Linked DNA regions of Roseimicrobium gellanilyticum. The protein of the gene in region 1 interacts with the protein of each later gene in a pairwise test. Links are inferred from orthologs where the notes say so. Each region holds a gene or a part of one and is shown on either strand. Other genes may lie near its edges. The genes, in order: DES53_RS05740 and groL.

Region 1 (15,849 bases):
GACGTATTGACCCCCTTGCTGTTGAAGATGGGTTTCTTGATCAGTGCAAAATGCGCACGGTACAGCAGCGCCATGCTGTCGAGGAGGAAGAGGCGGTTCGGCATCGGTGCAGGATGGAGAGGCGGGACGGAAGGGCAACAGGCGAGTTCGGAATGCGGAGGCCGGAGTGCGGAGGGATGTTTTTGCGGGCGACGCTCGGATCGGAGCTCCCGGCTAGCGCGTTTTGAGTTGAACTTTGGCCGTGTTTTACGCCGAAGGCGTTGTACATCGTCCAGCCCAAGGTCAGCCTGCGAAGCAGGCGCCACCTTGGGTGGCAGGAGAGAAGACCTTGAACTCTGAAAGAATTCCACAAACAGGCATCAACGACAGTAAAAGGCCGCCTCCGCCCTGCAGCACTTCTGTGGAACGCTTCCAGCGTTCAGCATCTAGATGCCGTAACCCAAGGTGGCGCTTGCCGCTTCGCGGCGAAGCTTACCTTGGGCTGGACGATGTGCAACGCCTTCGGCGTACTCCTGAAATCGGCTAAAGTTCCAATCAACATGCTCCAAGCCTTGTCCTACATCGGCGCATAGCCTTCATGCTTCGGCAGTGCCGGGTCCATGAGGTCCCACGGTTGGGCATCCGCCGTGAAGATGTGGTACGCTGGCTTGAAAATCGAGGGGTCATCCAGGCTCGAAGCGACGACGCCGATGAAGGGGAATGTCGGATTGACCGCACCAAACAACCGCGAACCGCAATCCGGGCAGAAGCCGCGCGTGTGTTGGCCGCCGCCATCACTGGGGCGGTCATGATACTTCGGTGTGCCCTGGGTGATCTTGAAGCCTGTGATGGGGAACAGTGTTGCGGGCGAATAGGGGCCGCCGCTGGCGCGCTGGCACTCGCGACAATGGCAGCAGAACATTTCCATGGGGGCCTCAGTGCACTCGTAGCGGATGGCTCCACAGGCGCAGCCGCCGGTGATGGGGGTGGGTAGTGGCATGGGATTTGCAGATGGGTTTGGATGAAGCAAGCGAGGTCGGGTCTCCTTTTGACACCTGCCTTGGGATCGCGCCTTCCAAGCGTGACGAACGCAGCGGATCACACAGGACATCGGAGTCTGGGATTCCGCAAAAAAGTCAGTATTCAGGCTTCCGTTGCCATGAGGTGGCGGTGCGGAGCTGCGGCACGAAATGGCTCGCCACGTGGCATTTCCATCCGCCTCTGCCCGCTATCTACGGAAGCGCAGGATCGCATCCCTACCGTCCATTTCTTTGAGGGACGCTCACATGATTAAAAATCCCTCGAGAAACTCACCGTCGCTCCCGGGAGGGAGTCGCGGTAGAGCTGTTCCGGGTTTTCCAGAATCCACTTGGAGTCCTTTGACCTGATGCCGAGGGTCAGTTGCTTCAGGTTTGGCAGCGTCTTGAGAGTCTCCAGAAGTCGCACGCTGCACTTCCCATTGCTGATTTGGATCTCCTTCAACTTGGGAAGTCCTGCGAGCTTCGCGAAGACTTCGTCCGTCAGAAATGGGTGTCGATTTGAATTTTCTCAAGGTGCTCCATGCTGCCCAAAACGGTGAAGAGGGTGTCGATATCGCCTTGGGTCATGGTCCCCGATATGACGTCGCGAATAACAAACGTGCGGAGCTTGGGGAAGCGTTGCAATGCCGGGAAAAATCCTTGTGAAAGCTGTCCGAAGTGGTGATGAAGATGGCGTCCGTTTCCGAACGGGACAGGGCCAGCAAACGCTCACGCCACACGATGTTCTCGACATTCGTGCCGCCCCTATACTGTATCAGCGAAGCGACCGCTTTATTCGCCCATGCCGGTCCCGGGGAGGGAGGCTCTCCACCTGCGAATGCCACCTGCCATCGTTTTGCAAGCGCCCCTTGCAGCGCTGCCACGCGGTATATCCGGTACCCGAAGATCCCCAGCAGGGTCACAATAGAAATCACGATCGCCGCGACGACGAGCCAGCGGCTTTTTTTGCGTGTTTTTGAACCTTCGTTCATGGGAATCGATGTCACTCGTTGTGATATCTCACTACCTCTCAATTCAACGAATCTTTCTCTAGAAAATATCCGAATCATTCTCCTCGTTAGCCACCGCATGAAGCATGCGCCGCACCAGCGAGAAGAGCTGGGTAGGGCGATCGGGGAATCGAAGGCATGGGCGCAAACTTAAGCTTCCCTGGATGCTTTGTCCCGGCGAGGCCTCGGATGGTAGCAGGTCGCTGCGAGCGATTACCCCACCAGTTCCTTCTCGAGCGTAATCTCCGACTCTTCCCGCGTGCTCGCCGCCGCGTGGAAATGCACATGCGTGAACACGCGGCGCACTAGTGCCAGGCCCATGCCGCCTTCTTCACGGGCGCCGGAGTGGGCTTGGGCGGCGGCTTCTTCCTGGGAGATACCGCGTCCGCGATGCTTGATGGTGAAGCGCAACTTCGCGGGTTCCATGGCTGCGGTGCAGGTGATGGGGCCCGGAGGCTGGTCGATACCGTAGGCGTGCTTCAGGATATTCGTCAGCACTTCGTCGCAACCCACGAGGATTTGCACCTTGGCATTCTTGTCGAAGCCGGCGAAGTCGAGCCAGCTTTCGCAGAACTTGCGCGCATCCCGGATGCTCTCCGGGGTGCAGGCGGCTTCAAAGACGGAAGCGGGCGGGGGAGTCGCGTCCATAAGGAGAAGAAGGGTGGCGTCATCGCGCGCGCCATCCTTCAGGAGGGCGCGCCATTTCGTGACGAGGGTTTCGATGTCCGTGGACTCATGCCACGCGGCGTCATTGAGAATGCCGAGCAGACCTTCACGACCAAGCTCGGAGCCATCTTTGATCACGGCTTCGAGGATGCCGTCTGACTGCGCGAGCCAGTGCGTGCCTGAGCCGAGTGCCATGGAGGCCACCTTGCACTCCGTGAGACGACGCTGACCGAAGAACGGCTGCCTCGGGCACGCAATCTCTTGCCACGTGCCATTCTCGCGTGAGCGAAAGAGCGGTGGCGCCTGGGCGAATGCGGAGGCCTGCACACGGCGATGCTTCAAATCAAAGAGCAGCACCGTCAGCGCCGCCGCATTGTCACCGGCGTGCATGGCTTGATACAGTGTGTTGTTCAGCGTCGCGAGCCATGCGCTGAATTTTTCCGGCACACACTGCGAAGCCGTGAGCGCGATCTGCGTGGTGAGTCGTGCCATGTCCAGCGCAGCGCTGGAGCCTTTGCCAGTGACATCGCCTACTCCAGCAAGCAGCAGATGCGGATTTGGTGAGTGAAAGAAGTAGCAGTCACCACCAATGCCCGTCGCTTGCTCCAGATACGCCTGCATGCGTAGTGGACCATGCGTCGCACGGGGTTCTGGGAGGAAGGTTTCCTGCACCTGCCGCGCCAGTTCCATCTCCACTTTGCGCTCGGCCTCTTCCACCGCGCGGGCTTTGGCCTGCTCTTCCGCCTCGCGTCTGCCGAGGGTGACGGACACCAGCGCACCGAAGGCCATGAAGATGCGCATGTCCTCTGTGCCGAAGTGCTCGCGATCTTCTGGATTCATTGCCTGCATCACGCCGCGGCAATGCTCTCCATCGAGCAGAGGAATGGTGAGCAGGGCTTGCGTTGCGAGACCCGCATCTTGCCCGGTGCGGCGGTAGTGCTCCGGATGTTTCGCCGCATCCGAGGTATTTACGGCCTCGCGGGATTCGAACACACGACCGGCAATGCCTTGTCCCTTGGGCAAGCGCCATGCGCCCTCCTTCTTCCAATCGCGTTGCGTGCTGTGAATCAGCAAATCACCACTCGCTGCGTCCGGCAGTGAGATGGAACATGCTGCACACCGCATCACTGCGCGCGCGCCATGCAGGATATTCGCCAGCAGCGATTCGAAGTCGCCGGAGCGATTCAGCGAAGCCGCCACGCCAAGCAGTGTTTCCACCAGCAGACCTTCGCCGTGCGTGGAGGGGATGGCGGTCACCGATGTGTCTTCGGCCTCCCGTGGTTGTGCAGGCTTGCTCATGGTTCGAAGCGCGGAAGCGCTGCTCCCAAGGATCGGGGGCACTCCTGCCTGTAGACGCTAACCGAGGCAGTAGATGTATTTGTCCCGGAGGGACAGCGGAACGTTAGCCGGTCGGTGAAGGGAGCCTTGGCGACCGCAACCACCGGATCACCGTGGTGAAAAACATTCCGTCCCGGATGGGACGGCGGAAGAGGGATGGCAGGATCGGATGATGTGTCATCGCCAGGCAGTCCGCTTCCGGCGTGCCCTCCGGGACGCCATGAGGTTTCCGTAGGATCCGGTGGTTGCGGTCGCTGAAGCTCCCTGCACCACCGGCTACCATTCATTGCTCCCTCCGGGAGCAATGAAGGAAGCATCAATTGCGACGTGGAGTTCATCTTGGATTAGCGGCAACGGCTCTCCTGTCTCACTGCATCGAATTACTTCCGTGGCAACGGCGGTGCTGTCCTCTGGCCACTCGTGCCTGTCCTCGGAGTCACGGTGCCACCGCGCTGTTGAATCATCTTGTCCTGCTCCTTGTTCTTGCCCCACACCACGGCGTTGGGTTTGAGGGAGAGCATTTCCATGAAGACATCCACACGCTTCGCGGCATCGCCGACCTTGTCAGACGCACTGCCCAGCTTTTGAATTTGTGTCTCGCTGCGGCTGATGGCCTTGCCTGCTTTGTCCAAGGCGGAGGAGACCTTCTGCAATTCAGATACGGTCTGCTCCTTTCCTTCCAGAAGCGTGCTCACGATGTCCTGCCAGCCACCGTCGATATCCTGCGTGAGATCGATGAGGCCTTTCTTGCTTCCATCCTTGCTTCCGTTGAAGAGCACGTTCATCGCCGTGGTGCTCTGCTCCAGTTCGGCGACGGCGTTCTTCAGTTCAAAGGCGAGGCCTTCATCCTGCTGACCCTCGGGACCGGCGATGATTTTCTTCAGTTCATCCATGGTCTCCTTCACGGGGGTCATCACCAGGTGATCCATGTCATCATTCACTGTCTTCAGCATGTCCTTGGAGACCGTGGCCATGGCTTTCACTTCCACCATCGCTTGCGCGGCGGCATCCACGGCCTTCTTGGCATTCTCATCCAGACCGGGTAGCACGGAGTCCGCGCGGCTCAGGCGCACGCCTTCGATGCAATGCAGCTCTTCGATCGAGCCCTGGTGATTTTCCGTGATGGAGGCCAGCGTAGCCAGGCCTGAGTGCATGGGGTGTGTCCTCAGGGAAATGTGCGACTCACCAAAGAGCGAGCTCTCCAGATAGGGTTGCACATTGGCGGGAATCTCCACCTCGCTCTGCAGGTCGATGCGCACGAGTATCTTGTCCGTCTTCGGCTCATACTGCAGAGCGCCCACGGAACCCACCGGCATCCCTTTGAAGAGCACCTTGGACTTTTCCTTGATGCCGGTGACGTCATCAAATGACGCTGCGAAAGAAAGCTTCGTGCCCGACCCGCCGCCAATTGCCCGGTAGATGGCAAAGAGCAGGATGCCGGCTACTGCCACGATGAGCAGCACCAGCACCGCATCGTAGGAGCCCTTGAGTGATTTCAGAAGTTTCATGGGGAAAGGGGAAGTGGCATCGAGAGCTCAGGCTACAGTGCCTGCTGCAGCGAGGTCCTCGGCAGGTTGGAGAAAGGCGCGGACCAGCGGATGCGTGCTCGCGTGAAATTCCTGCTTCGTGCCGGAGAGCAGCACGGTGCCGCGCACCGCACCATCCCGCTCCGCGCCGAGCATGATGCCGCGTGTGGCGATGCGCTGGAAGCTCAGGAGATCGTGTGTCACCACGATTACTGTCGCTCCGCTCTTCCGGCTGAGGGTGATGGTGAGATCATCGATTTCCTTCGTGCTCACCGGGTCGAGCCCGGAGGTGGGTTCGTCGCTGATGAGCAGCTTCGGATCCAGCGCCAATGCGCGTGCGAGTGCGGCACGCTTCTTCATGCCGCCGCTGAGTTCACGTGGATACTTGTCCGCATGCCGCGACAGTCCCACGGCGCGCAGCTTCATCATCACGGTGTCCTCCAGCAGTTCCCTGTCACTCGCGATCTCCGGGTGGTGCTGCTGGAATGGCAGCGCCACATTCTCCGCAATGGTCAGGCTCTGCAGCAGCGCCCCTGATTGGAAAAGCACGCCCACATCCCGCATCAACGTCGCGCGCTTGGGACGGGGGAGTTGGTGGATGTTCTCACCGAGCACATGCACTGAGCCCTCGCTTGGGGCATCCACACCGATGAGGATGTTCAGCAGGGTGCTCTTCCCGCAGCCGGAGCCTCCGAGGATGGTGAAGACGTCCCCCGCATGCACTTCGAAGCTCACGCCATTGAGCACGCGCGTGCCATTTGGGTAGGCCTTTACCAGGTCCTTGACCACGAGCAGAGGCCCGGTGGCTGGCGTGGATTTGGCAGCGGGTGACATGGTTAGCGTTTCAGAAGCAGTTGCAGGCCGGTGATCACCGCGTTGATGGCGGTCACGGAGACGAGCGCGGTCACCACGGCGGCGGTGGCCACACGTCCCACGGCATCGGAGCCGCCCGTGGCATTGAGTCCTTTGTTGAAGGCAATCATGGCTGCCATGAGAGAGAATACCCATGCCTTGCCGATGCTCAAAAGCACGTCACTGATTTGCGCCCCTTCAAGCGCGCGCACGACGAATTGGTCCACAGACATGCCCAGCGTTTGCGAGCAGATGAGGAAGGCGCCAATCAATCCCACGCCCACGGTGTAGATGGTCATTACGGGCAGCATCAGCGCGAAGGCCGCGAGCACCGGCAGCAGGATGTACCGCGAGAGGTCCACGCCCATTGTCTCCAAGGCCTTGATCTCCTCCGCGATCTTCATGTTCGCCAGTTCCGCCGCCGTGCCGGCCACACTGCGACCGATGAAAACCGTCGCGGTGAGCAGGGGCGCGAGCTGGTGATTGAGAATTACCCAGATGAGCCGTGGCACGCGGTCCTGCATGCTCAACTTCGCCAGCTGCTCCTGCAGCACCAGCGCAATCACGAGGCCCACGCAGAGTGACATCAGGAAGACCGTGGGCGCGGCGCGCACCCCGACGGACAGGGCTCGCTGGAAGAAGGTCTTCCACATGCTGGCGGGCAGCCAGGGACGCTCCATCGCTCCGCGAAACATCGCCGTCGAGAGACCTGGATAGCTGTATTCACTGCCTGGCTTCACGTGAAGAAGAGAAAGAATGTTGCCGTGCTGGGATCAACTGGCCTTGCCCGCTGCCTTCGCCATCGCGAGCGTGTCATACACCGCGATGTGGCCACCCTCGGCGGATTCGAGGCCCACACCGTTGATGTCAAAAGCGGCCCGCAGCGCCTCATTCATGCCTGAGATGGCGAGCCGCGAATCGGGATGCCCATCAAGCTGGTAGCGCTGCATGGCCGCCCAGAAGGGCGTGTTCAGAAAGGTGACGCCGGACAGGTCCACGATGAGCAGCGGAAGCTTCTGCGCGAGCAGTCCCTTCAAGAGCTGCCTGACCGCCGGCACCGCCAGGAAGTCCGCCTCGCCCGCAAACTTGAGGACCTTTCCCCCGGCATGCGACTCCTCTTCATAACCCAGGTGCGGGGACAGATTCATGACCGCGGCTTCCTCATGTGTGTTGCGTGAACGTCCAGCGCATGATGGCGTTTTGTCCTGAGAATCGCAAGTGGGGAAATCGGCGGGCGGATGTGCTGAAGTGACATTTTGGTTTTGCCAATGAAGATGGAGGTGTATGGCATTTGCATGTCGGCGTTTTCATGCCGCGTGACAGGTTCTTGAGTTACTTCGTGAGCGGTCTTGTGATTCCTGAGGTGTACGAGCGCGGTGTCACGCCAGCTTCTTGGTCGTACTACGATCTCGGACGTGTCGCGGAACCTTGGGGAGGCGGTGTGGAACTAGCATGCGGCAAGGTCCTATCACCCGGATGCTCCGCCCCACCTCCGCCCTCTCTAGTCAGGAAGCCGGCGCAGCGGCTCCCCACCGGTGTATAGGCGCGCAGAGCGATAGACCAGAGAAGTGTCGCAATGGAGTGAGCATGTGGTTTGAGTTTACCCGTGACTATCGATGGCGTATGTCACCTCATGACCGAGTTCCAGAAGGCATGCCGTGCGGCGACCAAGGCTGGTGTGGAAGCTGCTGAGGGAACGTCGGATGAAGAGGTGCGTGCCCAAGTGCAGCGAATCAAGCGTCTCAGAAGTACTGGTTCCGCAGAAATCTCAGTACCAGAGGAGTCCTCATCTGTGGATGGTGCGCGGCTAGTGAGGGAAGCTTTCGAAAGCTGGAATGCGGAGCGGATTGCCTACGAGGAAAAGCACGGCAAGGTGATGCCTCTGCCCAAGGTATCGTAAAAGAATGACTGTGCTGAGGTTGCTTCCCTTCGCACATTTCTGGGAAAGCGGAGGTTAGCAGACAGGCCGCGCTCTCAGTTGAACGAAGCTTCACCATGAGGCGCGTTCATATCGGCTCTGATCACATACTCAACCCTTGCAAAATTCCTCAAGGATGCCGAATGTCAGGGTAATCGAAAGCATGCCGGGTCCTACGCAATTCCGACATTACCTCATCGCCCAAGAAGCTGGGGGGAAAAATATCGAGGTGGTACGGTCCGCAGAACAGGTGGGCGTGCTCGCCTTCGATTTGGAGCGGCATGTCTTCGTCCACTTCCACGTCCTGCTGGAGCCGCTGAAGGACAAGACCGTATTCGAGGAGCGGGCGAAGCAGGTGCGCGCTCGTGGCCATACCCGGCTCGCCCGTCTGCTGGACTACGGCGAGGATGATGGCAGTCCCTTTTACATCACCACGAATGTGGATGGGGAGACCTTGCGCAGTTATTTGGAGCGATCGGAGTCCCTCCCAGTGTGGCTTGCCATGCAGGTCACCCACTCTGCGCTGGAAGCCATGCAGGCGTTGATTGAGGTGGGGGATTTCGTGCCGACCCAGCCGCTGGACGCACTCCGCATCATCCAGACTGGACCCCAGTCTGTGGAGGTGGAAGTCGCAGACTACCGCCTCATGGAAGAGCCCGTCGGCAAGGCAGCCAAGGCCAGGCAGGGACGGTCGCCTCTGGAAAAGCAGGGCCAGTTCCTCAATGCTTTTTTTCAGGAGCGATTGGAGAGCGGTGAGTCACCGGCATCGGCCACCCTGCAGACGGCGGATTTCATCGAGTTGCTTCAGAATCTTCTCAGTGCCTGCGGACCGGAAAAGCAGGAGGCCCTCGCGGCCTTGCTGAAGGAGCTTTCCACGCTCATGCCGCCAGCGCCACCTGTGGAGCTGCCCTCCGCGTGCAAGCCGCGTCCCTACCTCGCAGTTCTGCTGGCGGGTTTCACCGAGGTGGCTCGCAGCATTGCTTCCACGGTACGCATCCAGAGTCAGAAGCTGGACCCATATCATCCTTATTCGCTGCGGGGTACCATGCTGAAGCTGGGGCAGGCCGTGGTGGTGGAGCAGGTGCCACCCTCCAGGCTGGCAGGCACGATTCCTGCGGAGCTTTTCCAGCAGGTGCAGAATCTCCCCAAGGCTGGCAAATTTCCCAATCTCGTCCCCGTGCTCTTCGTGGAGGAAAAGGACGGTATCCAGACGGTGGCGGAGACGGCGGTGGAGGGCGTGACCCTTCAGGAAGTGCTGGAGGTGCGTGATACGCTCGGCGTGCAGGAGATCTACCTGGTACTCGCCGGAGTGGATGCTGCTCTGGCCCAGCTTGAGAAAGCCGGCCTTCCTGCGCGGCGTCTGCGTTTGGAGGATGTCTTCCTCTTCACCGGAGTGGGCCAGGAGTCGCCTCGCGACAGCGGTCTTCTCTCTCGAAAGCTGAATGAGTGGTCTGGCTTTTCCGTCGTCATTCGTGCGCATCCCTGTCTGCATGCCATCGCAGGCAGAGGCACAGATCCCGCCGTGCTGCTGCCGCTCGATGCAAACAAGAGCGATGATGCCGAGCCCATCTGGAACGGTGGGTGGATGGCGGCGCTCGGTTGTTTCCTGGCGGGCATGCCGGATGCGGATGCCACGAAGCACGAGGCGGGGATTGCGGAGACAGATAGCGTCCGCCGCCTGCTGGAGGAGGAAGTCCGCCATGCCCGTGAGGGAGCGCCCATCAAGCGTGCCGCATTCCTGGCGAAGTACGCCCGTGTGATGCAGCAGTTTGACGTCGCGAAGTCCGCCCGCACGGGTGCCGTGTGGTCAGAGGTCAGCGGTGGCCAAGCTGCAGCGAGCGCCCCAGAGGCGCAGGAGGCTCCTGTATACCAGCCGAAGGTCGCAGGGCCAGCGCCCGCAGAGGGACTTCGTCAATTGACGCGCCTGCCGGAAAAAAAGGGGGCAACCCCGCCACTGACAAGCGCTCCGGCACATAATCCTCCTCCAAAGCCCACCATCGGCTTTGCCGAGGCGCTCATCCGGCAGACTCAGGCTCACGACCCAGACGACCACTACGAGGGTGGGGGCTTGCGGCCCATTCGTGGCAGAATGCATGAGTTGCCCGAGAGCGAAAGCTCCTGGCGTCCCATGCACGAGGAAACCTCCCTGTGGATCCGGGTGGCCTTGCTGCTCATTGGGTCCCTGGTGCTGGGGGCGATACTCGCGCATCTTTCAGGCCGGGCTCTGTGGCAGGATATCCCGGCTCCCAAAGCGGTGCTGGCCACCGACCCTCTCGCGCCTGATGCGCCCATCATTGACCTGCCGGTTGCGCCCAAGAAGCAGCCATCATCTGGTGCGCCCACCTTGCCAGCACCGACAGGTTCTTCCTTCAAGGATGTGAACTTGGAGCCAAAGGCCACGCCTCCGCGGGCCGGCTCGGCTGCGGGTTCCGTGGCTCCCGCCGCTCCGCGCCCGGCTTCGGCTGCTCCTCCTCAGGCACCCACCATCGCTCCTGTGCCTCCGCCTCCGGCGATGACCAACCCGGTTGCATCGACATCCTCTTTGCCCGCGCCAGTGGTGTCTCCTGAGACAGCGGGAATGGATGCCAAGTTGGATGCCCGGCTGGCGGAATTGCGGCTCTCCGGCGGCAAGCTCCCCGCTGCCTTGCGGGTCGAGACGGAGCGTGCAGCCTCACGGGGAAATGCCGAGGCCATGCTCGCGATGGGCAGATCCAGCCTGCGCGGTGAAGTGGGCGCGGTGGATGAGCGCGCTGCGTACATCTGGTTTGAAAAGGCGGCACAGGCCGGAAGCGTTCCTGCAAATGTGCCTCTGGCAGAATGCCATCTTCAGGGCTGGGGCACGCCCTCGGATCCTGTGAAGGCCGTGGAGCTGCTGAGCATTGCTGTTGCCGCAGGCGACAGCCAGGCTAAGGACCTCCTCGGCGTGTGCTACCGCCTCGGGAAGGGGGTTCCCCGGGATGATGCGCGGGCGTTTGCGTTGTGCAGTGAGGCCTATCGCGCCGGGATCGTCTCCGCCTGTGGGAATCTGGGGGCGCTGTACCTTCGGGGGCAGGGCGTGGCGGAGGATGCGGCTCTCGCGGTGCAGCTCTTTGCCGAGGGGGCACGTCGCGGTCATGCAGAGAGCATGCAGCAGTATGCGCACGCGCTGGAGTATGGCACTGGCATTCCTGCCGACCGCGCTCAGGCGACGCAGTGGTATCAGAAATCCGCTGCTCTGGGCAATGCGGAGGCCTCGGCCTGGTGTCGTGAAAAAGGCGTGGTGTATTAAGGTGGAATAGAGCGGATGCGGTAGCGGGACGCTTCCAGACCCGTCCAGATGACTGTGAGGCGCGTATCTTCCTCCTGAGCTGATGCTCTAAAGTTAGTTTGCGCTCATGGTTTTGTGGTGCATCACCTGATGATGCACCTGCTTCTGCCTCATGGCGAAGTGGTGAAATACCCCGTCAAGAACGTTCAAATAAAAAATCACAAATAGGTTCAACAATTGGCATTCCTGCGTCGTCTCTATTGCACGGATTAGTATCAATACATCGCCAATACATCCATGAATAAGTCGAAATCCAAAACCCTTGCCATTGCCGGTATGGCCATGCTCGGTGCGGCGGCTCTTGTAGTCGCCCAAGAAGAGGCTGGAAAGCCTGCCGAAGTAAAACCGGCGCCCCAAGTGGTGCCCAAGCTGAAGCCTGCGGAGTTCCTCTCCCAGATCGGCCGTGACTCCGCTGAAGTCCGGAATGCCGGACAGGTGACCCTCAGCTATGCGGACGTGGTCGAGCGCACGCTGCCCACCGTCGTCAGCATCGGCACCTATACGACCAAGTCTCTCGCCGGTGGTGGCCGAATGGGCCCCAATATGGACGAAGATGACATCGAGCAGCTTCCGCCCATGTTCCGCGAGTTTTTCAAAGACTGGCTCGAGCGCCATGGTGAGGAAGGCGGCACTCCGGCCCCGCGTGGCAACAACCGCCGCGCTCCCCGTGCTCCTCAAGGACCCCGTCAGACCGGTCTCGGTTCCGGCGTGCTCCTTACCAGCGACGGCTACATCATGACGAACAATCACGTCGTGGAAAACGCTGACCAGTTGAAGGTGCGCATCGGCGGCCAGAACAAGGAGTACATCGCCAAGGTGATTGGCTCTGACCCTTCCACAGACATCGCTCTCATCAAGATCGATGGAAAGGACCTTCCCAAGGCCACCTTCGGTGACAGCGCCAAGCTGCGCGTGGGTGACGTGGTGCTTGCCATCGGTTCCCCGATGGGCCTCGACCAGTCGGTGACCCAGGGCATCATCAGCGCCCTTGGCCGCAGCGACGTGGGCATCATCCGCCACAAGCAGCAGTCCGGTTATGAAGACTTCATCCAGACGGATGCCGCCATCAATCCCGGCAACTCCGGTGGTCCGCTGGTGGATGGTCTCGGCCGCGTCATCGGCATCAACACCGCCATTGAAACCCGCAGCGGTATGTTCTCCGGCATCGGTCTTGCGATTCCGTCGAACATGGCCCTCTCCATCGTCACCGACCTGCTCGATGACGGCAAGGTGGACCGTGGTTTCCTCGGCGTCGTGATGTCTGACGTGGATCCCAGCATGGCCGATTTCTACGGCCTGAATGATTCCCGTGGTGTGACCGTGTCCGAAGTGGTGCCTGATTCCCCCGCGGAAAAGGCCGGCCTGCTCGGTGGTGACGTCATTGTGAGCGCCGACGGAGAAAAGGTCGAACAGCCCTCCAAGCTGCGCCTCATGATCAGCGGCAAGCATCCTGGTGAAGCTGTGAAGTTCGGTGTGATCCGCTTCAACGAAAAGACGAAGAAGCCGGAGAACCTGTCCCTCACCGCGACGCTTGAGAAGCTCGATGCCGACAAGTTTGCCAACGTGGGCCAGCGCCCCGGCGACAAGGGAGGCAGTGCTGACAAGAGCGGTTCCTTCCTCACTGGAGTGAAGATCGAAAACCTCACCAGCGAACTGCGGGATGAATACAGTCTTGATGAGAAAGTCGAAGGCGTGCTGGTCACCTCGGTGAAGGATGACAGTCCTGCCGCCAAGGTGGGACTCCAGCAGGGCGACGTCATTGTTCAGGTAAACCGCCAGAACGTGAAGTCGACTGCCGAAGCCCGCTCCCACCGTGGTGACGAAGACGGCGCCCCCGTGGTGCTGAAGATCCTTCGCGACGGCCAGACGAAGCATATTGTGATTCGCAGCTAACGCGCTGAGTTCATCTCCATCCTATTCAAAGCCGGGTCAGCAATGGCCCGGCTTTTTTGTGTGCAGTTGCCAAACGTAGCTCGCCAGTCCCTTGGCAGGATCTCGGGGACGTTTCAGTTAACCGCAAAGATGCGGAGAGGCAAAGGACGCAGAGGAGGAGAGGGGTTGGGTGCTGGGTATGCGGGGTGCTGAGGGGTGGGACGTTTCGTTGCAGAGGAGGCGGAGACGCGTAGAGAAATGGTGGGCAGGCTTGCTCAGATGGTCGCAAAGCAGCGAAAGCAGCAAAGGGGAAAAAGATGTGTGCTGGGGGAGGGCAGCGTTGCAGGGACGTTTCGGTTAACCGCAAAGACGCAAAAGGGGCAGAGGACGCAGAGGAGGAGAGGGGGGGAGTACTGGGTATGCCGGGTGGTGAGGCGTGGTACGTTTCGTTGCAGAGGAGGCAGAGACGCGCAGGACGCCTATCATCCCAATCTTTGTAGTTTTTTGCGTCTCTTTGTGGCTATCCCCTCAGTTGATGCCGCGGACGCGAAGTCAGGTCTTCTGACCACACAGCGTCCTATCAACTAAGAACTCAACCTCAGTCTCCGAAGTTCTTCTGAGTCTCCGTGTTTGATTCGTCCTGCCGTCCTCACCCTTTGGGCTGCTTCGCAGTCGTCTCGCTCCGCTCGGCGCTGTGTTGAATCCCATGCAGATGACCACATCCACCTCTCCCATTCCCAACCCCTGCACTTGATTGCAGATGTTCGAATAGATCCCCAATTGCACCTAAATGTATTGCCACCACCTACAAGATCCCACCCTCACTTGCGCGTACTCCATCATCACGATAGCATCCGCACCATGAAGCCTTCCTCCTTTCTCTTGCTTCCGCTTGCCATCACAGCCGTGGCGCTCACGATTGGGTGCAAACCGACGCCTCCGGGAAAGGATGACGAGTCCAAGCCAAAAACGCAGACCTCTGTTTCAGGTCTGATCCAAATCCAGGCGGCGAACTACCCGCTGGCCTACTTCGCGGATCGCATCGGTGGTCCGGAGGTGAAGGTGCATTTCCTCGCTCCCGCAGATGAGGATCCCGCCTTCTGGCAACCTACCGAGGCAGACATCGCGGCGCTGCAAAAAGCAGACCTGATCGTGCTCAACGGCGCTACCTACTCCAAGTGGCTGGACAAAGTGACGCTTCCCGAATCCAAGACACTCGACACCTCCGCGGGCTTCAAGAGCAACTACATCGAGGTGAAGGAAGCCACCACCCACAGCCATGGGAAGACCGGTGAACATTCGCATGCCGGCATTGCATTCACCACCTGGATCGATTTTAAACAGGCGCTGAAACAGGCCGATGCCATCCGTGAAGAACTCCAGCGCATCCGTCCGGAGCAGATCGAACTCTTCGCGCTGAACTACGATCTCTTGAAAAAAGAAATCGAAGCCCTCGATGCCGAGATGGAAACCATCGCGAAGAAAATTGGCTCGCAGCCGCTGGTCGCCTCGCACCCGGTGTACCAATACTGGGCGCGCCGCTATGCACTCAATCTGCAAGCCGTGCATTGGGAACCCGAGACCGTGCCGGACGATGCTGCCATGGCCGACCTGCAAAAGATCCTCACCACTCATCCCGCCAAGTGGATGATCTGGGAAGGCGAACCCGCCAAGGAATCCGTGGAAAAGCTCAAGGCCATCGGCGTGCAGAGTGTGGTTTTCGACCCGTGCGGCAACAAACCCGAATCCGGCAACTGGCTCGACGTGATGAAGGCCAACCTCGCCGAGATGAAGAAGGTGGCAGGGGAGTAGGGAGAGGTTGATGGTCCTTGGTTGATAGTTGATAGCCTGAGGGAGTGCAGTTGAGAGCTAAGGGTTGAGAGTCAGAGGAATTCTCAGTCTCCGAAGTTCCTCTGCGTCTCTGTGTTTGATTCGTCCTGCCGTCCTCACCCTTCGGGCTGCTTCGCAGTCGTCTCGCTCCGCTCGGCGCTGTGTTGAATCCAATGCAGCCCGCTCCTCCATGCAGATCCGAACCAACCCCTGCGCGTAAACAACGCTTCGCCCCCTACCCAGAATCCATCATACCCCAACAAAGTAGCTACGGCTTCAGCCGTACAGTGCGCGCGAATGCACGGCCAAATCCCCAACTGCCTTGCACGCAACAAGGTAGCTACAGCCTCAGCCGGTTCATTCACGCATGAGAACGTACGGCTAAAGCCGTGGCTACTTTGGATGCGGATGCTCCTCAGTGGCGCCTACACAAAATCCATCATCCCATCATACCCGTGCATCACGGGTACGAAGTGCCCCAGGTCCGCAAGAATCTGCCACGTAAGGCTGAGCTTCGTGTGCAGCGTGGCAT
Region 2 (15,956 bases), on another replicon or contig:
GGCTGTGCCGCCACGGACGAGCCCAAGAAGAAGGTGCCCGTACCGCCCAGCGATGATTCCAGCGGCCTGCCGTGGAACCGTCCCCGCTCCTTCGAAAGCGGCGCCGGCATGGGACGCATGATGCCGCAGTCGCGGTAGTCTACCGGAATCCCCCGGCCATCCTCATGAGCTTCGGCAGGCCACGTGCTTTTGCCGGAGCTTGTTCTTCCGGCTCGCGGTAGCAGCACGCTGTGGTGCGTATCAGACCACCGGCAGAGAAGTGTGCCTCATCAGCTGTTCGTGCTCATTCGCAGCGGCGTCGTGGTGGTATGACAGGTCCTTGTTGCGACGAAGTTCCGGTAGGTCCTTCTGCACAGCTGCCGTTGTCAGGATGAAGAGCGGATGCGTGAGGGTGGACGTGGCCCGCTCAGCTCGCTTGCATTCAGGCGCGTGAGTAATTCGCCTTGCCTGACGCCTCCTTGGAGCGTGCGCATCCAATAATGAGTTGTGGAGCAGGTGCGGGCACCGAGAAGCGATTGAACGAGACAGTTCAGCAGCACACGAGGCGATTGGCTGGCGGATTGCTATGTCATACGTTGCCGCAGTTCAGCCTGGCAATGCCGGCTCCCATAACAGTGATGGCAAGATGCGGGCGGCTCATGTGGCGTAAACTTTTGAGGCGCGTCTGGTGATCCAGACACGCCTCGAGTTCACGCCGGCGCATCAGCGGTGGGATGCGTCAGGATTCTGTGCGTGGAGGCGCGCTTCTTCGTAAATGTGCGCGGGCACCGGACGCAGGTCCCAGATGAGGCCCATCCAGGAGAAGATCTTCAGCATGTAGTAGCTGACGTCGATTTCCCACCAGTAGAAGCCCTGCTTCGCAGAGTGCATGTAGCGGTGGTGATTGTTGTGCCAGCCTTCACCCAGGGTCAGGAGAGCAAGGAAGAGGCTGTTGCGGCTGGTGTCTTCCGTCTTGAAGCGGCGTTTGCCGAAGACGTGGGCCAGCGAGTTGATGAAGAAGGTGCCGTGCATGAGGGCTACGGTGCTGATGAAGAAGCCCCACACGAAGAGCTGTGCGCCGCTCGTGCCAAGTCCGGGAGCCCAGGTCTGAAGAGCCCAGCCGATAAGCCAGAGCGAGATGCCGTAGAGCACGGGGACCAGCACGTCGTGGCGGTTGAGGAAAACGATTTCGCGGTGCTTCATGAAATCCTTCACGCGGCTGTAGTCCGTCGGAAAGTTCTTCGGGCTGGTGATCCAGCCAATGTGCGACCAGAGGAAACCCTTGAGGGTGGGGGAGTGCACATCCGGATGATCATCCGAGTGCTGGTGGTGGTGGCGATGATGAGCTGCCCACCAGAGGGGACCACGCTGCATGGCGGTATTGCCCCAGACAGCGAAAATGAACTGCACAAAGCGCGAGGTGCGGAAGGTGCGGTGTGAGAAGTACCGGTGGTAGAATGCCGTGATGGCAAACATGCGGGCGAAATAGAGAAGCACCGCCGCAGCGAGCGCGAACCAGCTAAAGCCCACCCAGATCACGGCGAAGCAGCCAGCGTGAATGATGATGAAGGGAAGGCACCGTTTCCAGTCCACGCGATCTTTGGCGTGGGCCTGTTCCTCGGTGGTGCAGTAGTCGTTGTCCACCCACTGACGGGCAGTGGTGAAAACTCCAGAGAGTAAACGTCGAAAAGCGGAAGGTTGGGTTTCAGTCATGTTCGGGGCACGCAAGTGTCGCATACCGGCACCGAGCAGATCATGCCTTCAGCGATTTTTTCGTGAGTGGGCGGGTAGACTAAGTCACTCCGGCGGTAAGCACAAGGCCTATCGAGAAGTTATCTCATCTTGAGCCCATGGGCCGGACACCGCTGGGACGGAGGGCCCTTTTGTAGTTCATGATGGCCTGGCACAGGGTCGCGGCCATCTCTCTACGGAAATTGTCGGCGGCGATCAGGCGGCCATCGACCGGGCTGGTGACAAATCCGCCCTCAAAAAGCACTCCGGGACGCTCCAAACCCTTCAGCACGTACCAGCGAGCGCGTTTTACACCACGGTCCACGAGCTTGAAGTGATTTACCACGGAGGCATGGATGGCGGTGGCAAGGGCAATGTTCTCCGAGTCACGCTGATTCCCGTTGAAGGAGTAGGCGTCGACTGTACGCGAGCCGTATACGGACGATGCACCTTGAGGTGTCAGGGCGAAGGTCTCGATACCCGTTCCGGTGCTTGGCCCGGAGTTGAAGTGCAGGCTCACGTAGATGCTGTTCGGGACTTTGTTGGCGAACTGTACGCGGCCGCCGAGCGAGATAAAGGTGTCTGTCGTGCGGGTCATCACTACCCGAATGCCTTGAGCCTCAAGCTGTGACTTCAACGCAAAGGCCAGTTTCAGGGCGAAATCCTTCTCGTATCCGTAGATGCCCCGTGCCCCAGAGTCATGTCCGCCGTGACCCGGGTCGATAACCACCGTGTCGAAGCCGCTGCTGGTATTAATATAGCTGGGGCGTAGAACGGGGTCGATAAGCTTGCACAGGTCCAGCCGTGAGAAACAGGGCTTGCCATTGAGTTCCAGCACCGGGTCGTTCATCACGAACTTGATATTGTTGATGAGGAGGTCCTGGCTGCCAATCGTGGCCCGCATGATGAGCACGGGTGAGGTGAAGGACACGCGATTGCCGTCCGCTTCCAGATTGTGGAACCGATAAAAGCGGTGGATGCTATTTGCTGTGACGTAGTCAGCACCTTGATAGTGAAGGATTTCCCAGCCAGAGATGTCGCTGCTGGTGGTTACTGCAGCCGCCGTCTTGCTTCCCTTTGCAGCCTCGGATCTAGCTTTCTTATCGGCCTCGGTTTCATGGCCGAACTCGGAATCCGGCTTCTCCTTCGGGTCCATTTCCCGGGAAGTTGCCTTGGAGGTGGAGGTCACATCCCTCGGCTCTGCGGGCTTGGCAGGCTCCGTTTTTGACTCCGGCTTCACGGTCTTGTCGGCCGTTTTGCTCGTGGACTCCTTGTCCTTGGATTTTTCGGATTCTTTGGTCTTGGGCTCCTCTTTGGGGGGATCAACCTTGGCGATGATCTTTGGCTTCGGGGCCGGTGCAGGCTCGGTCTTGGGCTTGCTTTCTTCCTTCTTGGCAGTGTTCGCAGCAGTGTTCGACGACGAAGAACTGCCCTTGGAGGACTTGCTGCCTGACTTGGTGGTCGTGGCAGGAGCGGTCTTCTCGGTCTTCTCAGGGGTGGACTTGGTTCCACCGGAGGAGGAAGGTGTGGTGGTAGTCTTGCTGCCACCCTTGGTGGACTTTTTGCCAGACTCCTCTTCCTCAGACGCCTTCTTCTTGGTCGTCGTCTCAGCACCCACCGCCAGACCACCCGCGCTGGAGCATAGCAACAGCATGCTCAACATCACCGTTGCAGGACGCAGGAAAAAATGTTCCACAGGGGTCATTTTGGGCGCAGAGAATACATGGGTCCACCGTCTTTGCAACGCCTGACCCGATCATGCTGGACTTGGACGCCCGAAGGGCGGATTTGCTCAATGGTCCTACTCCTTGGCCTTCGTGTCCATCCAGATCGTCACGGGGCCATCGTTCACCAGGGATACTTTCATGTCCGCCCCGAAAACCCCACGTCCCACCGGTCTCCCGATTTCCCCCTCCAGACGGGCAAGGAACTTTTCGTAAAGTGGGATCGCTGCCTCCGGTCTTGCCGCCCGGATGAAGCTGGGGCGGTTGCCTTTTTTCGTGCTTGCGTGCAGCGTGAACTGGCTCACTACCAGTGCGTCACCGCCGATCTCGGTGATGCAGGCGTTCATCTTGCCCTCTGAGTCGGAAAAGATACGCAGCCGGGCGAGTTTTCCGGCCAGCCACTCGATGTCCTCATCCTGATCTGCTTCTTCGATGCCCAGCAGGACAAGCAAACCAGCCCCGATTCGGGCCGCTGACTTCCCGTCGATAAGTACTTCCGCAGTGGAAACCCGTTGAACCAACGCTCGCATGGAGCAGGATGCTAGCGCATGCGTCAAGATTCCAAGGTCCAAGGTGGTCGCGCGAAATTTGGCGTGGCGGCGTCTATTACCGGAGCGAGGCCAGAGCGGCGTTCCCTCGGGGAGTGGATCCATGGCGAGATGGTCTGGTTCGACAAATTCCTGAAACGCTGGCTGGTGCGCATCATGGTGCTGGGGACCCACCTGGCCATTGCCATCACCGCCTTCTACTTTGCGGTATGGGGCATGGCGCGGGGCAAGGTGTATGACAATATTGCCGACATACCGAGCAGGGAGTGCGGCCTGGTCCTCGGTACCGTGCCGAAGACGGATGGTCGCAGCAATCAGTTCTTCAAGGCTCGCATGCTGGCAGCCGCAAACCTCTATAAGGAGCAGAAAGTTCGCTACCTCATTGTCAGCGGAGACAACTCCCGCAATGGTTATGACGAGCCCAGTGAGATGAAGGCGGCGCTCATCGCCCTCGGCGTGCCAGCCACGAAGATCTACTGTGACTATGCGGGCTTTCGCACTCTCGATAGTGTCATTCGTGCCCGGAAGGTATTTGGCCAGAAAGAGTTCACCATTATCTCCCAGAAGTATCACAACGAGCGGGCCATCTACATCGCCCACCGCAACGGCTTGTCCGAGTGTGTCGCCTTCAATGCCACGGATGCCACTGGCGCCATCATGTGGAAACAATATGCCCGCGAGACCATCGCCCGCGTGATGGCGGTACTCGATGTCGAGTTCCTCAAGACCGAGCCCAAGATGCTGGGCGAGCCCGTCTACATCGGCGAAAAGTCTCCGCCCGTGGACGCGAATCCTCTGCCACTGAGGTAGGAACTCAGCTCCCGGGAGCGGACTGCGTGGTGCCGGCGGCTGGCTTGTTGCCGCCGGTGGCATCTGCCGTGGGTTTCTCGCGTGGGCCGTCGGACTGCACCCATTTGAAGGTGTTTGGTTTGTCTCCGGCAACTTCGATCCACTCGCCATGGAAGGCTCGATTCGTGCGTTGCTTCCAGAATTCCTCCTGCACTTCATGCATGGCACGATTGCTGGCCTTGGCTTCGTGGCGAATCATGAGGTTGCGGTCTTCGTTCTCCTCATTGACCTCCTTCTCCACACGGTCTCCCCATTCCCCGGCGGGTTTTTCGCGAAGGAAAAGCAGTCCGCGATGGTCTTCGCCCACCAGGCCGTTGTTTTTGAAGGTCTGGATTTCTGCGAGGCGATTGCGGATGCGGGTCTGCGCCTCATCGTAGCGTGCTTGCTCTTCGTTGGGCTTCTCAGGCTCGTCACCTTTGTACTGGTAGACATCCAGGCGCATGTTCACATCCACCTTGATGGGTTCCGGTGATTGAAGGTCCACCTTGAACGACTTGCAAGAGGAGAGGCCCAGAAGCAGAAACGCCAGCATGGCTTGCGAGACTTTCCGGGGGATTGGCGTCAAGGCATCCTGGGTCATGGGGACGTTGTCTTGGCCTCCTTGTCGTCGGTCCATCGGTGGTCGTATACGTTGATGTCGAAGTTGCGTGACCCTTGGGGGCCCACAAACCGGAAGTACCCATTACCTTCGCGTCCGTAGAAGCGCGCCTTCATTTCCGCCCGGTCATAGGCGAAGTCACGCATGGTTTCCAGTCCTATCTTGGTGATCTGCTGCCTCAGGGGATCCCACACCTTGGGCAGGTCCTTGATCACATCATCCAGGGCTTTGATGCTGATCTTGCCGGGAGTCAGGTTCTTGAAGGACGCGTCTCCCTGGTAGAGCTCCATCATGCTTCCCTGGGCCACCAGCGAGGTTTCCACCTTTCCTTCCATGTAGAAGTAGGTCGGCGTCATGATCTCCGCGAGGTACTTGGTCTGCACATCCTTGCCAGTGATCCAACCGTCCCAGTGGTAGCTGTCGCTGAGGTAGACATTCGCTTCACCGTTGAGATAGCCCTCGTATGCCTCGGCGCCGAATTTCGCGTAGATACCCGCCTTGTCATAGGTCACAGTGAGGAAGGCCTTTCCCGTCTTGAAGTCCTCGTACTGGATGCTGTCCACCTCGAAGGTTTCCGTGAGGTTGTTGTCCTTCTGCTTGAAGGGCAGGTTGAACTGCACATTACCGCGCATGCCCACGAGTTTGAGATTGATCTGTGGGATGGGGTAGGTGTCTGGCGGAATGGCGAGGTCGGCTTGCAGCGTGCCTCGCGTCACTTCGGTATCTACGCTGAAGGGGAAGGGAGTCTTGAAAAGCGGCTTGCCCTTCGGGGCGATCACCAATTTTCCATCATGCACCTGTAGTCGCTTGATGCTCCATGCGGCCTCGCTCAGGGGCGGTTCACTCTCGATGACAGCGCTGGAGACCTCGAATTCGAAATCGTCACTGGCAGCGACTATTTGGGGGCTGTCTGGCGAAGGGCGGGCGCCCGCTGCCATGTACTTGCGATAGTAGTCCACATACCAGAAAAGATCCTCGCCCACATAGAGCGTGGGGCTCACAATCTCGATGTGGTCGACCTCCTTGCGAGCAAGCCCCTGCAAGCTGAGGGAGATGGCAATCTTCTCCAGCTCGGCCACGGAGCGTGAGGGATCCTGCACTGAAGGGATGCGGATGTTTGCCAGCTCGACGCGTTGCGGCGTGGAGTCCTTCAGAATGTCCTCCATCAATAGCGGCGATTCGTTCACTTCGAAGGCGAGCCCAAAGTGAACGGACTCCGATCCCGGGACGATGTGCTGCAACGAGACAGAACTGTCTGCCACCTGAAGATGGCCCACACGCCATGGTTCCCCGTGCGTGGTGGTGATTGAAACTTCCGAAGGTGTGTCCGCGGTTGCACCGGTGTTCTCGTTGGGTTTCGGCTTCTTCTCCGGTTCGAAAAGTTTCATCAGAGCCTCACCCACCTCGATGTTCGCCCCGGTGAGTTTCAGTTCTTCAATGCGTCGCTGGCTCCACATTTCCGGCAGGAGCACGGATCCCTCCAGCACGCCTGCCTGAAGCACGGGGAAGGGCAGCTTGGAGAGCGTGGGCAGCTTTCCCGCGAAGTCCTCGATGCGCACATGGTGCCGGCTGCCGCCAGTCGTGGTCCGCTCGGTGGTGATGTTCACCTTCGCCTGCATATCCACCGGTCGTGGCAGGAAGAGTACCAGATCCGCGAACCCGTCCTTCACAGCGAGCTGGCCGTAGTGAAGCCGCTTCCACCACGGTTGCTCGATCGGTCGTGGCGGTCCCACGAGAGGCTGTTCCTCCACGGGAGATGGTGGAGGTGGTTTTGAGGTTTCCGCCTTCGCAGTGGATGGTGTGGGCACCGGGTAAGGCGGACCCTCCAGCGTATATTGATGAGCGATCCAGGGAGTGTTGCCCTCACGGAGCCGCACCACAGGCTTCTCCAGCAAAAGACGGGCGACTTTCCGGTTGGCATTCCACTCATCCGGTTTCATCACCAGCTCTCCGGCAGGAAGCTCGAAGAAGGGCATGTAAGCCTGCTCGCCCTTCTTCGTGGGAAACTGCAGCCTGCCCTCCGTCACCTCCAGCGATTGGAAGCTTTGCGACTTCCAACCCTGTGCTCCAAATTCAATCTCCGTGAGCATCAGCCCGGCCTTGGCAGACAGATCAAAAGGCATGAGCTCCAGATCTGAGATTTTCACCGTGGCCCCTGTGATGCCGGCCTTCATGATGCGCACCGTGCTTGCGCTGGCTTCTGCATTGCCGGGGACTGCAGACGAGGAGTCAGCAGGAGCATCACCCTCAACTGCGGCAGACTTCGTTCCCAGGCCAAACTCCACTGCCTTTTCCTGTAGTTCTTGGTGAAGTCCACGGGTCCAATAGATGGTTGGGTCATTCACACGGAGGTAGCGGATGGTCCAGGGCTGACCATCTTCCTTGGGATTCAGCGCCACGCTCAATTCCCGAATCCTCAGCGCCCCGTCATCTGTCTCCGAGACAATGCTTAGATCCTGGAACAGCAGCCGCTGCGCACCAGCCTGGAGTTGGTCGCCCGGGTTCCATGCCAGGTCGTCAGCCTCATAGCGTGGGATCACGATGCCGGCATCCGGGATCACGATTCCCGTGCTGTTTCCGGGAGCGAAGCCATGGGCACTCACGGAGAGATCCTTGACGGCCAATTTTCCAACACGGATGCCGCGAATGAGCCCGGGAGTTGCGAGTGCCATCGGTCCGTTGGTTGGCAGCGTGGTGGGTGCCGCGGATCCGGTGCGGGCATCCATGCCAAACTCGCCCAGCATTTGGGGTGTGGCATGAAGCACTGGCTGTTGCACATTCACCTCATCCAGATCCACCACGCCGTTCTTAATGCGTCCCTTTGCCTCCAGCAAACGCACGCCGTAGGGGGCATGTTCCACGTCGAGGTCTTCGTGGGAGATGGTCAGTTGCTGCTCGCCACTGTTGAGCAGGCCCTGGGCGTCCACTTGCAGCTTGTTCGCGAGGTAGTCCATCTCCACTTCATGGCGTGTCCCGTCCTTGTCGGTGAAGCTGACCTTCGCGTCCTTCAGTTGCAGGTGATCGATACGCAGCCCTGCGAATCCCTTCGCTCCTTCAGTGGATCCTGTGGCGTTCGCTGCATCCTTTGCCGGCATGAAGGACTTGAGTGCCATCTCATCGAGATGGATTTCCGCATTCTCAAGCACGAGGGACTCGACGGCATTCGAGCGCAGGGCACCCCACTCGAATTTCCCGCTGATCTTCGGCAGCCGCACGACGGTTTTGCCGGAAGCTTTGTTCACAAGCTCCAGTCCACGCACGTCGAAGTTGCCCAGTCGATCGAGTTCCACGGCCTCAAGGCGGCCGCGGAACGGTCCCACGGTTTCCAGAGCGCGGTTGGCGATCCGCACACGATTGTGGCTCGCGTACCACAGCCCGCCTCCGAGCACCAGCAGAACAAGGAACACCAGCGTCAGACCAGCCAGAATCATCCATCGGAGCAGACGCCTCCAGAGCGGCCGCTTGGGTCTGGATTGCTGCTGCTGCTGCTGGGCAGGTTCAGTCATGGAGGTGCTCCAGTCTAATCGCACACGCAAGGGCTGCATGCGCAAACGTCCGCTATCGTGTCCCCACTTCGCTTCACATGCGTGCAACATATCGTCGCAAGGGGGCGTTGTGAGCGGCATGTCCCGCATCTTCCTCCTACTGGTCAGCCTGCTTCTGCCGTCTGTGCTCGCTGCAGCCGATGCCTCGCGCCTGAACATCATCTCCATTGTCACGGATGACCAGGCCTCGTGGACCCTCGGCTGCTACGGGAACAAGGAGAGCATCACGCCGAACATGGATCGTCTCGCAAAGGAGGGCGTGCGCTTCGAGAACGCTTTCACGGTTACACCAGTGTGCTCACCGAGCCGGGTGACGTTTCTGACGGGCAAGTATGGAGCTCAACTGGGGGTCACGGATTGGATTGCGCCCAATGAGGCCAAAGCCGGACTGGGCCTTGGGAAGGATGCTGTCACCTGGTCCAAGGTGCTACAGCAGGCGGGTTACGCCACGGCCTTGATCGGAAAGTGGCACCTCGGGGAAAAGCCCGAGTCGCATCCCACAGCGCAGGGCTTCGGTCACTTCTATGGCTTCCTGGGTGGCGGCACCTCACCCATGAACCCCACCTATGATTTTCCCGATGGTCCGAAGGAGGTGAAGGGATATGGAGCCGATCTGCTTACCGATGAAGCCATCCGCTGGCTCGGGGATAACAAAGCAAAGGCCTTTGCCTTGAGCCTGCACTTCCGCGAGCCACACACCGCTTATGCGCCTGTGCCGGAAGAGGACAGCAAGCTCTTCGCCAATCTTGATCCCACGGTGCCCTTGCCGAAGGGCGCGGATGCACAGCAGATCAAGAACTGGACCCGTGAATACTATGCGGCGATCCACAGTGTGGATCGGAATCTCGGGCGCCTCTTTGCCTGGCTTGAGAAAGAAGGACTCTGGGACAAGACGATCATCCAGTTCACCAGCGATCACGGATACAACATAGGACACCATGGTATCCACACGAAGGGAAACGGCATGTGGGTGGCCGGCGGTGTGGGTGGTCCCAAGCGGCCCAACATGTGGGATACCTCCCTGCGCATCCCGTTGCTGGTGCGCTGGCCGGGAGTCACGAAGGCAGGTGCGGTGATCCCGCAGCAGGTGCTCAATCTGGATAACTATCCCAGCCTGCTCGGCATGGCGGGGGTGACGCCTCCCGCTGGATGGAAGGTGGAGGGGGAGAATTTCGCGCCCCTGCTGCGTGGAGAAGCTGTCTCGTGGCGTGGTGACTGGTTTGGCCAGTATGATTTGCATAACAGCGGCCTGGCTTACATGCGCATGATCCGGACCGAAGAGTGGAAGTATGTCCGGCATTTCCACGCAAATCTCATGGATGAGCTCTACAATCTAAAAGACGATCCAGGAGAGACGAAGAATCTGCTTGGCGGAGCAGGACGCAAGGACAAGGGACAAAAGATCCAAAAGGTCGTGAGTGACCTGGATGGGAAGATGGAAGCCTGGATGAAGCGCGTGAACGATCCCGTGCTCAAAGAAACCCGCAAGCGAGGCTGGTTCGAGCCAGGAGAGCTCCATGATTAATCATGGAGTGGAGAAATATGGATTGGGGCACTTCGAAAAATAATTGGTTGCCGTCTGAAAAAAGTGCATGCGATTGGCAACTTCTGACGTATAGGGCAGAAGGAATCATGCCCTCCAAGGGCATGATTCACCCTCACCGACAAACCAAGACACAATCGCATGAAACTTCTTCGTAATAGCTTCCTCGCTCTGCTTGGTCTCGCCATGGTGGCGACCAGCCAGGCTGGCACCTACACCTCCAGCAAGGGCGTTGTCGCTCCGACTCCTGCTTCCGCACCTGTCGGCGGCCCCTACCTGTCCCTCGCCGGTGGCGCTCTCTGGCTCGACGACGCCAGCGCTTTCGGTGTCGACCTCGACTTTGACACCGGCTACTCCATCCTCGGTGCGGTCGGCTATGCCTTTGGCAATGGCCTGTCAGTGGAATTGGAATCCGGTTACCTTGGAGTTGAAGACGCCGAAGTCCATGTCCCGGGGCTTGGCAACTTCGATGTGGACGGTGAGTTCCGTCAGGTCCCCATCTTTGCAAACGTGCTCTACACGGTTGATGTGACCGATGTTGTCGGCATCTACGTCGGTGGTGGCCTGGGCGTGATCTGGAGCGAAGCTGAGGTGGAAAGCGTCGGCGGCGATGCCTTCTTCAGCGGCGAATCCGACAGCGACTGGAACTTCGCAGCCCAAGCCAAGGCCGGTGTGACCTTCCGTGTGACCGAAGCTGCCAGCCTCAACATCGGCTATCGCTTCCTCTACGGTCAGGATGCAGTTGCCGGATATGACGACTCCATCGGCCACATCCTTGAAGGTGGCCTGACCATCCGCTTCTAATCAGTCGGTTAAGTTAAGAGTAGATTGAATTGCAGTGGGAGCGGCCTTCGGGCCGCTCCTTTTTTATTGCGTGTGGCTCTGCCCGGGCACCACCCAGCTAGCGATGGTGGACGTACATTCACAGACTTGGCTGGTGAAGCTTGCATCGCATTTGCTCTTCAAGCTCGCCATTCCGCTGCAGGAGGCTGCGACTGCCAGACTTCCAAGGCGCAGCGCTTTTCTCTCACGCAAATCCTGAAAGGAGTACCTTCGTATCGAAGCGGAAACGATCACAGGTCTCCGTACTCCCAATCTTTTCGAGTCAACACTCGGGGCTTCTGGCGTTCCAGATGGAATTGCCTATCGAGTCGCCTGTTGGTGATCACGCTCTCACTGGCGGCTTCAGCGCAGGGTCGCGCACTACGAGACGGAATTTCCCGGAGTGCTTGTCGATCTCCATCTCTTCCACCGGCTCAATGGTGAACTTCACATTGCCCATGTCCTTCTCGGCAAGCAGGGCACCCACGGTTTGCATGATGCGTTCCTTGGTGGCCTGCTGCTCAGCCTCGCTTTGACCAGGCTCGAAGCGGGCTCGGAAACGGAAGGATGTCTTGCTCTCCAGCACCACCTGCCAGGCATTCAGGCCGGGGATGACCAGCTCTACAATGACAATGGGATGAATGAAATCTTCCTTGCCCTGACTGTTGGTGAAGACGAGTGCGTCTTCAGCGCGACCCACGATGCCGCGTATCTTGGTGAAGGGCAGATTGTTCTCGCTCTCCGTGTCCGGCACCAGCACGTCATCCAATCGGTAGCGGATGAGAGGCATCACTTCATTGAAGAGATTCGTCACGCAGGTGTGGTCGTCATGCAGTTCGAAGATGAGGTTGTCCTCCATGAGGTGCATGCTGCCATCCGGGCCAGAGTCCGGAAGCGTGAGCCCCATATAGAGCAGCTCACTGGTGGCGTAGGCATTGGACACGGGTGCCTTGAACGCGCGCTGCAACAGGGTCTTCACCTCAGGCATGAGAGGTTCGCCGCCATTGCCCACCAGCTCGGGTTTGATCTTCAGTTCCCCTCTCTCCTGCGCTTCGCCCAGCACCTTCAGTACGGCAGCATAGCCAGAGAGCGCATGCGGCTGGAACTTGTTCAGGTCCGCGATGATCTCCGGCATGGGGCGGCCCACGTCATAGGTACGCACATTGTAGAAGAGGCGGTTCGTGCCACGGTTCCCCGTGACCATGAGGCTCACACCGGCGAAGTGGCCACGCGTGGCCGCGACAAATGCGGAACGCCGGCGCAGTCGCGGCGGCGCCACACGCGTGATGTTGCTCGCACCTTTAATCCATCCTTCACGAGAATACACGTACACACCCATGGTGCCGGAAGTGCCGGAGGTGTGCAGTACGTGATATTCGTCCTCGAAGAGCTCTCCGGGGTCCTTCGACTTGGCGAGGAAATCCAGCACGCGCTCGCGGGTGATGCGGCGGTCGGTGACGATATCGTCAAAGTTCGCCATCACATCGCGCTTGGTCAGCACAGGGAAATCCGTGGGCACGCATGTGGCGGGATCAATACCCCGCTCCTGAATAATCTTCTGATAATAGGGCGACCGCTTCTGCACATAAGCGACGAAGCGGCGAAACTTGCGGAGCTGCTGGGCTTCCAGTTGCTCGCGTGACAGGCGGATCGTAGTACGCCGCTCCCACAGGGCTTTCGCCCACATGAGGGGTTCTCCGAGAGTGCGCAAATTCATGGGTCTCTTTGGGAAGACGCTATCTGACATCGTACGACAACCAAGCTTCAAAAAAATAACAAAAAATGGCCTGGGCCGAATGAAGGATGGATAATCCTGCATTTTGACCGCTGCCTCAGCGCGTTCACTCCGCCAACATTTTGGCCATCAGTTCCCAGCCGTCAAAGACCGTGGGAGCTCGAGCCTCCATCTCCCTTCGGAGTACTTGCAAGAGTCTCCCTCCCTCCTTCGCGGACTCATAAAACCCGGGCACTCGACAACTCTCGTCAAAAAAAATAGGTGCCCGAACTATTCACGCCACAGTAGAACGAGATCGTGTGGAGCGCGGAGTACCTCACGTCCGGGTCAACATCATATGCCATCTCCAGAAGCAGGCGGCCCTCAGCTGCGCTTTGGAGTGGGCAGAGGGCGGATTCCAGACACAGGCGCCACTTCTTGTCGCGTGTCCTCCATTCGTGTTCCAGACGGCTCCACTGAGCGCTGGTGAATTTCCCCAGGAGTTCCTGGGCATCCTCAAGACCTTGTCCATCAGCCCAACGGTCGCAATTGGATACTGACAGGAGGGCATCAAACTCTTCAAAACTGTCGCGGGCTGTCATGATTGGTTCTGGAGCGATGACTGTATCGCCTGACGCGAAGCGGCACAAAAAAGCGGGTCGCAATATGCATTGCGACCCGCTGATTGTTCAGAGCTGATTCTGGTGTTTCAAGAACCTGCCCGGATGCTGATTACATCATGTCAGCGTGGCTGTGAGGAGCCTCGGCCTTTTCTTCCTTGGGGATGTCGGCGATGAGGCACTCGGTGGTCAGCAGGAGACCGCTGATGGAGGCGGCGTTCTGGAGAGCGCTGCGGGTCACCTTCGTCGGGTCGACGACGCCGGCCTTGATGAGGTCGACGTATTCGCCGGTGGCCACGTTGTAGCCGCCGTTGCCCTTCTGCTTCTTCACTTCGGAGACGACGAGTGCGCCTTCCACGCCCGCGTTGGCAGCGAGCTGACGGAGAGGAGCTTCGATCGCGCGACGTACGATGTCGGCGCCGGTAGCTTCGTCGCCAACGAGCTTGATGCCGTCGATGGCAACCTGAGCACGGATGAGGGCCACACCGCCGCCAGGGACGATGCCTTCCTCAACGGCTGCACGGGTGGCGTGCAGGGCGTCTTCCACGCGGGCCTTCTTTTCCTTCATCTCGGTTTCGGTGGCAGCACCGACGTTGATGACGGCCACACCGCCGGCGAGCTTGGCAAGGCGCTCCTGGAGCTTCTCGCGGTCATAGTCGCTGGTGGTTTCGTCGATCTGGCGGCGGATCTGGGCCACGCGGCCGGCGATCGCTTCGCTGGTGCCTTCACCTTCGACGATGGTGGTGTTTTCCTTGTCCACGGTGATGCGCTTCGCACGGCCGAGGTCGGAAAGCTCGATGTTCTCAAGCTTGATGCCGAGGTCTTCGGTGATGCAGCGGCCGCCGGTGAGGACGGCGATGTCTTCGAGCATGGCCTTGCGGCGGTCGCCGAAGCCAGGAGCCTTCACAGCGCAGATGTTGAGGGTGCCACGCAGGCGGTTCACCACGAGGGTGGCGAGCGCTTCACCTTCCACGTCTTCCGCGATGATGAGGAGGGGCTTGCCGGAGCGAGCGACCTTCTCAAGAAGGGGCAGCATGTCCTTGAGGCTGCCAATCTTCTTCTCGTGAATGAGGATGTAGCCGTTCTCGATGATGGCTTCCATGCTCTCCGCGTTCGTCACGAAGTAGGGGGACAGGTAGCCCTTGTCGAACTGCATGCCTTCCACGACTTCGAGGGTCGTTTCGATGCTCTTGGCCTCTTCCACAGTGATGGTGCCGTCCTTGCCCACCTTGTCCATGGCATCAGCAATGATCTTGCCGATTTCCGTGTCCCAGTTGGCGGAGACGGTGGCGACCTGGGCGATTTCGGTCGCCTTGGTCACGGGCACGCTGATTTCCTTGAGCTTGGCGACGACGGCCTCAGTGGCCTTCAGGATGCCGCGCTGCAGGGAGGTCGGGTTCGCACCGGCGGTTACGTTGCGCAGGCCTTCGGAATAGATGGCCTCGGCGAGCACCGTGGCGGTCGTGGTGCCGTCACCGGCCACGTCGCTGGTCTTGCTGGAGACTTCCTTCACGAGCTGGGCGCCCATGTTTTCATAGGGGTCGGACAGTTCCACTTCCTTGGCGACAGTCACGCCGTCCTTGGTGATGGTGGGGGAGCCGAATTTCTTCTCCAGGATCACGTTGCGGCCCGAAGGTCCGAGGGTGGCCTTGACCGCCTTGGCGATCTTCTGCACGCCGCGCAGGAGGGCCTGGCGGGCGCTTTCGTCGAAGTTGAGTTGCTTTGCCATGGTGTATTATCTCTTAGTATTTTTGTTCTTTTTGGAAACGGGGCGTCAGAACGAACAGCGCGGGCCTTAGCCAACGATGCCGAGCACGTCGCTTTCGTTGATGATGAGCACGTCTTCGCCGTCCACCTTCACTTCGGTGCCGCCGTACTTGCTGATGAGCACCTTGTCGCCCACCTTCACGGTGAAGAGGTCCTTCACGTCCTTGCCTTCATCGTCCTTGCCGGTGCCGAGTGCGAGGACTTCAGCCTCCTGGGGCTTTTCCTTTGCGGTGTCAGGAAGGAAAATGCCGCCGGCGGTCTTTTCCTCGGAGCTCACACGCTTCACAAGAATGCGGCGACCCAGGGGTGTAATTTTCGTAGCCATGGTTGGTATGCTGTGTGCTGTTTCGGTTCTGTGTTGTGTTTTGGTTTGGTTCACCCAGCCGGCTGCGTACCGCGAGTGCGGCTTCGCAGCCGGCTGTGGGGAAACTAATCTACTGAAGAAGAAGGCTGGGGCTTAGGACTTGTTGTCGTTCTTGTCCACCACTTCGAAGTCGGCGTCGACCACGTTGCCCT

What was found.
Region 2: the proteins of DES53_RS05740 (region 1) and groL interact in binary tests that used the Escherichia coli proteins (3 or more experiments, as listed by UniProt). The link is inferred for Roseimicrobium gellanilyticum from one-to-one orthologs.

The regions. Positions count from the first base shown.
Region 1 is NZ_QNRR01000002.1:100,662-116,510, forward strand. What follows is about bases 4,461-7,215. They hold DES53_RS05740 (ABC transporter ATP-binding protein), read right to left. Parts: upstream 6,373-7,215; coding sequence 5,548-6,372; downstream 4,461-5,547. Other genes in these bases: DES53_RS05735 (MlaD family protein), read right to left, coding at 4,461-5,520; DES53_RS05745 (ABC transporter permease), read right to left, coding at 6,375-7,130; DES53_RS05750 (STAS domain-containing protein), read right to left, coding at 7,164-7,215. Outside these bases: polA (DNA polymerase I), read right to left, coding at 1-104; DES53_RS05715 (GFA family protein), read right to left, coding at 557-979; DES53_RS05720 (hypothetical protein), read right to left, coding at 1,270-1,461; DES53_RS05725 (hypothetical protein), read right to left, coding at 1,583-1,990; DES53_RS05730 (ATP-binding SpoIIE family protein phosphatase), read right to left, coding at 2,222-3,973; more of DES53_RS05735, read right to left, coding at 4,393-4,460; more of DES53_RS05750, read right to left, coding at 7,216-7,538; DES53_RS05755 (hypothetical protein), read left to right, coding at 8,024-8,290; DES53_RS05760 (Sel1-like repeat-containing protein kinase family protein), read left to right, coding at 8,472-11,576; DES53_RS05765 (Do family serine endopeptidase), read left to right, coding at 11,853-13,508; DES53_RS05770 (metal ABC transporter substrate-binding protein), read left to right, coding at 14,349-15,299; DES53_RS05775 (response regulator), read right to left, coding at 15,743-15,849. UniProt on the Escherichia coli protein: Part of the ABC transporter complex MlaFEDB, which is involved in a phospholipid transport pathway that maintains lipid asymmetry in the outer membrane by retrograde trafficking of phospholipids from the outer membrane to the inner membrane.
Region 2 is NZ_QNRR01000011.1:8,467-24,422, reverse strand. What follows is about bases 13,095-15,956. They hold groL (chaperonin GroEL), read right to left. Parts: upstream 15,403-15,956; coding sequence 13,786-15,402; downstream 13,095-13,785. Other genes in these bases: dnaK (molecular chaperone DnaK), read right to left, coding at 15,898-15,956; DES53_RS24370 (co-chaperone GroES), read right to left, coding at 15,469-15,765; DES53_RS24380 (hypothetical protein), read right to left, coding at 13,323-13,655. Also shown: DES53_RS24430 (hypothetical protein), read left to right, coding at 1-138; DES53_RS24425 (acyl-CoA desaturase), read right to left, coding at 703-1,692; DES53_RS24420 (N-acetylmuramoyl-L-alanine amidase), read right to left, coding at 1,817-3,415; dtd (D-aminoacyl-tRNA deacylase), read right to left, coding at 3,512-3,964; DES53_RS24410 (SanA/YdcF family protein), read left to right, coding at 3,983-4,792; DES53_RS24405 (DUF1318 domain-containing protein), read right to left, coding at 4,797-5,411; DES53_RS24400 (AsmA family protein), read right to left, coding at 5,408-8,935; DES53_RS24395 (sulfatase family protein), read left to right, coding at 9,054-10,499; DES53_RS24390 (outer membrane protein), read left to right, coding at 10,659-11,321; DES53_RS24385 (phenylacetate--CoA ligase family protein), read right to left, coding at 11,683-13,056.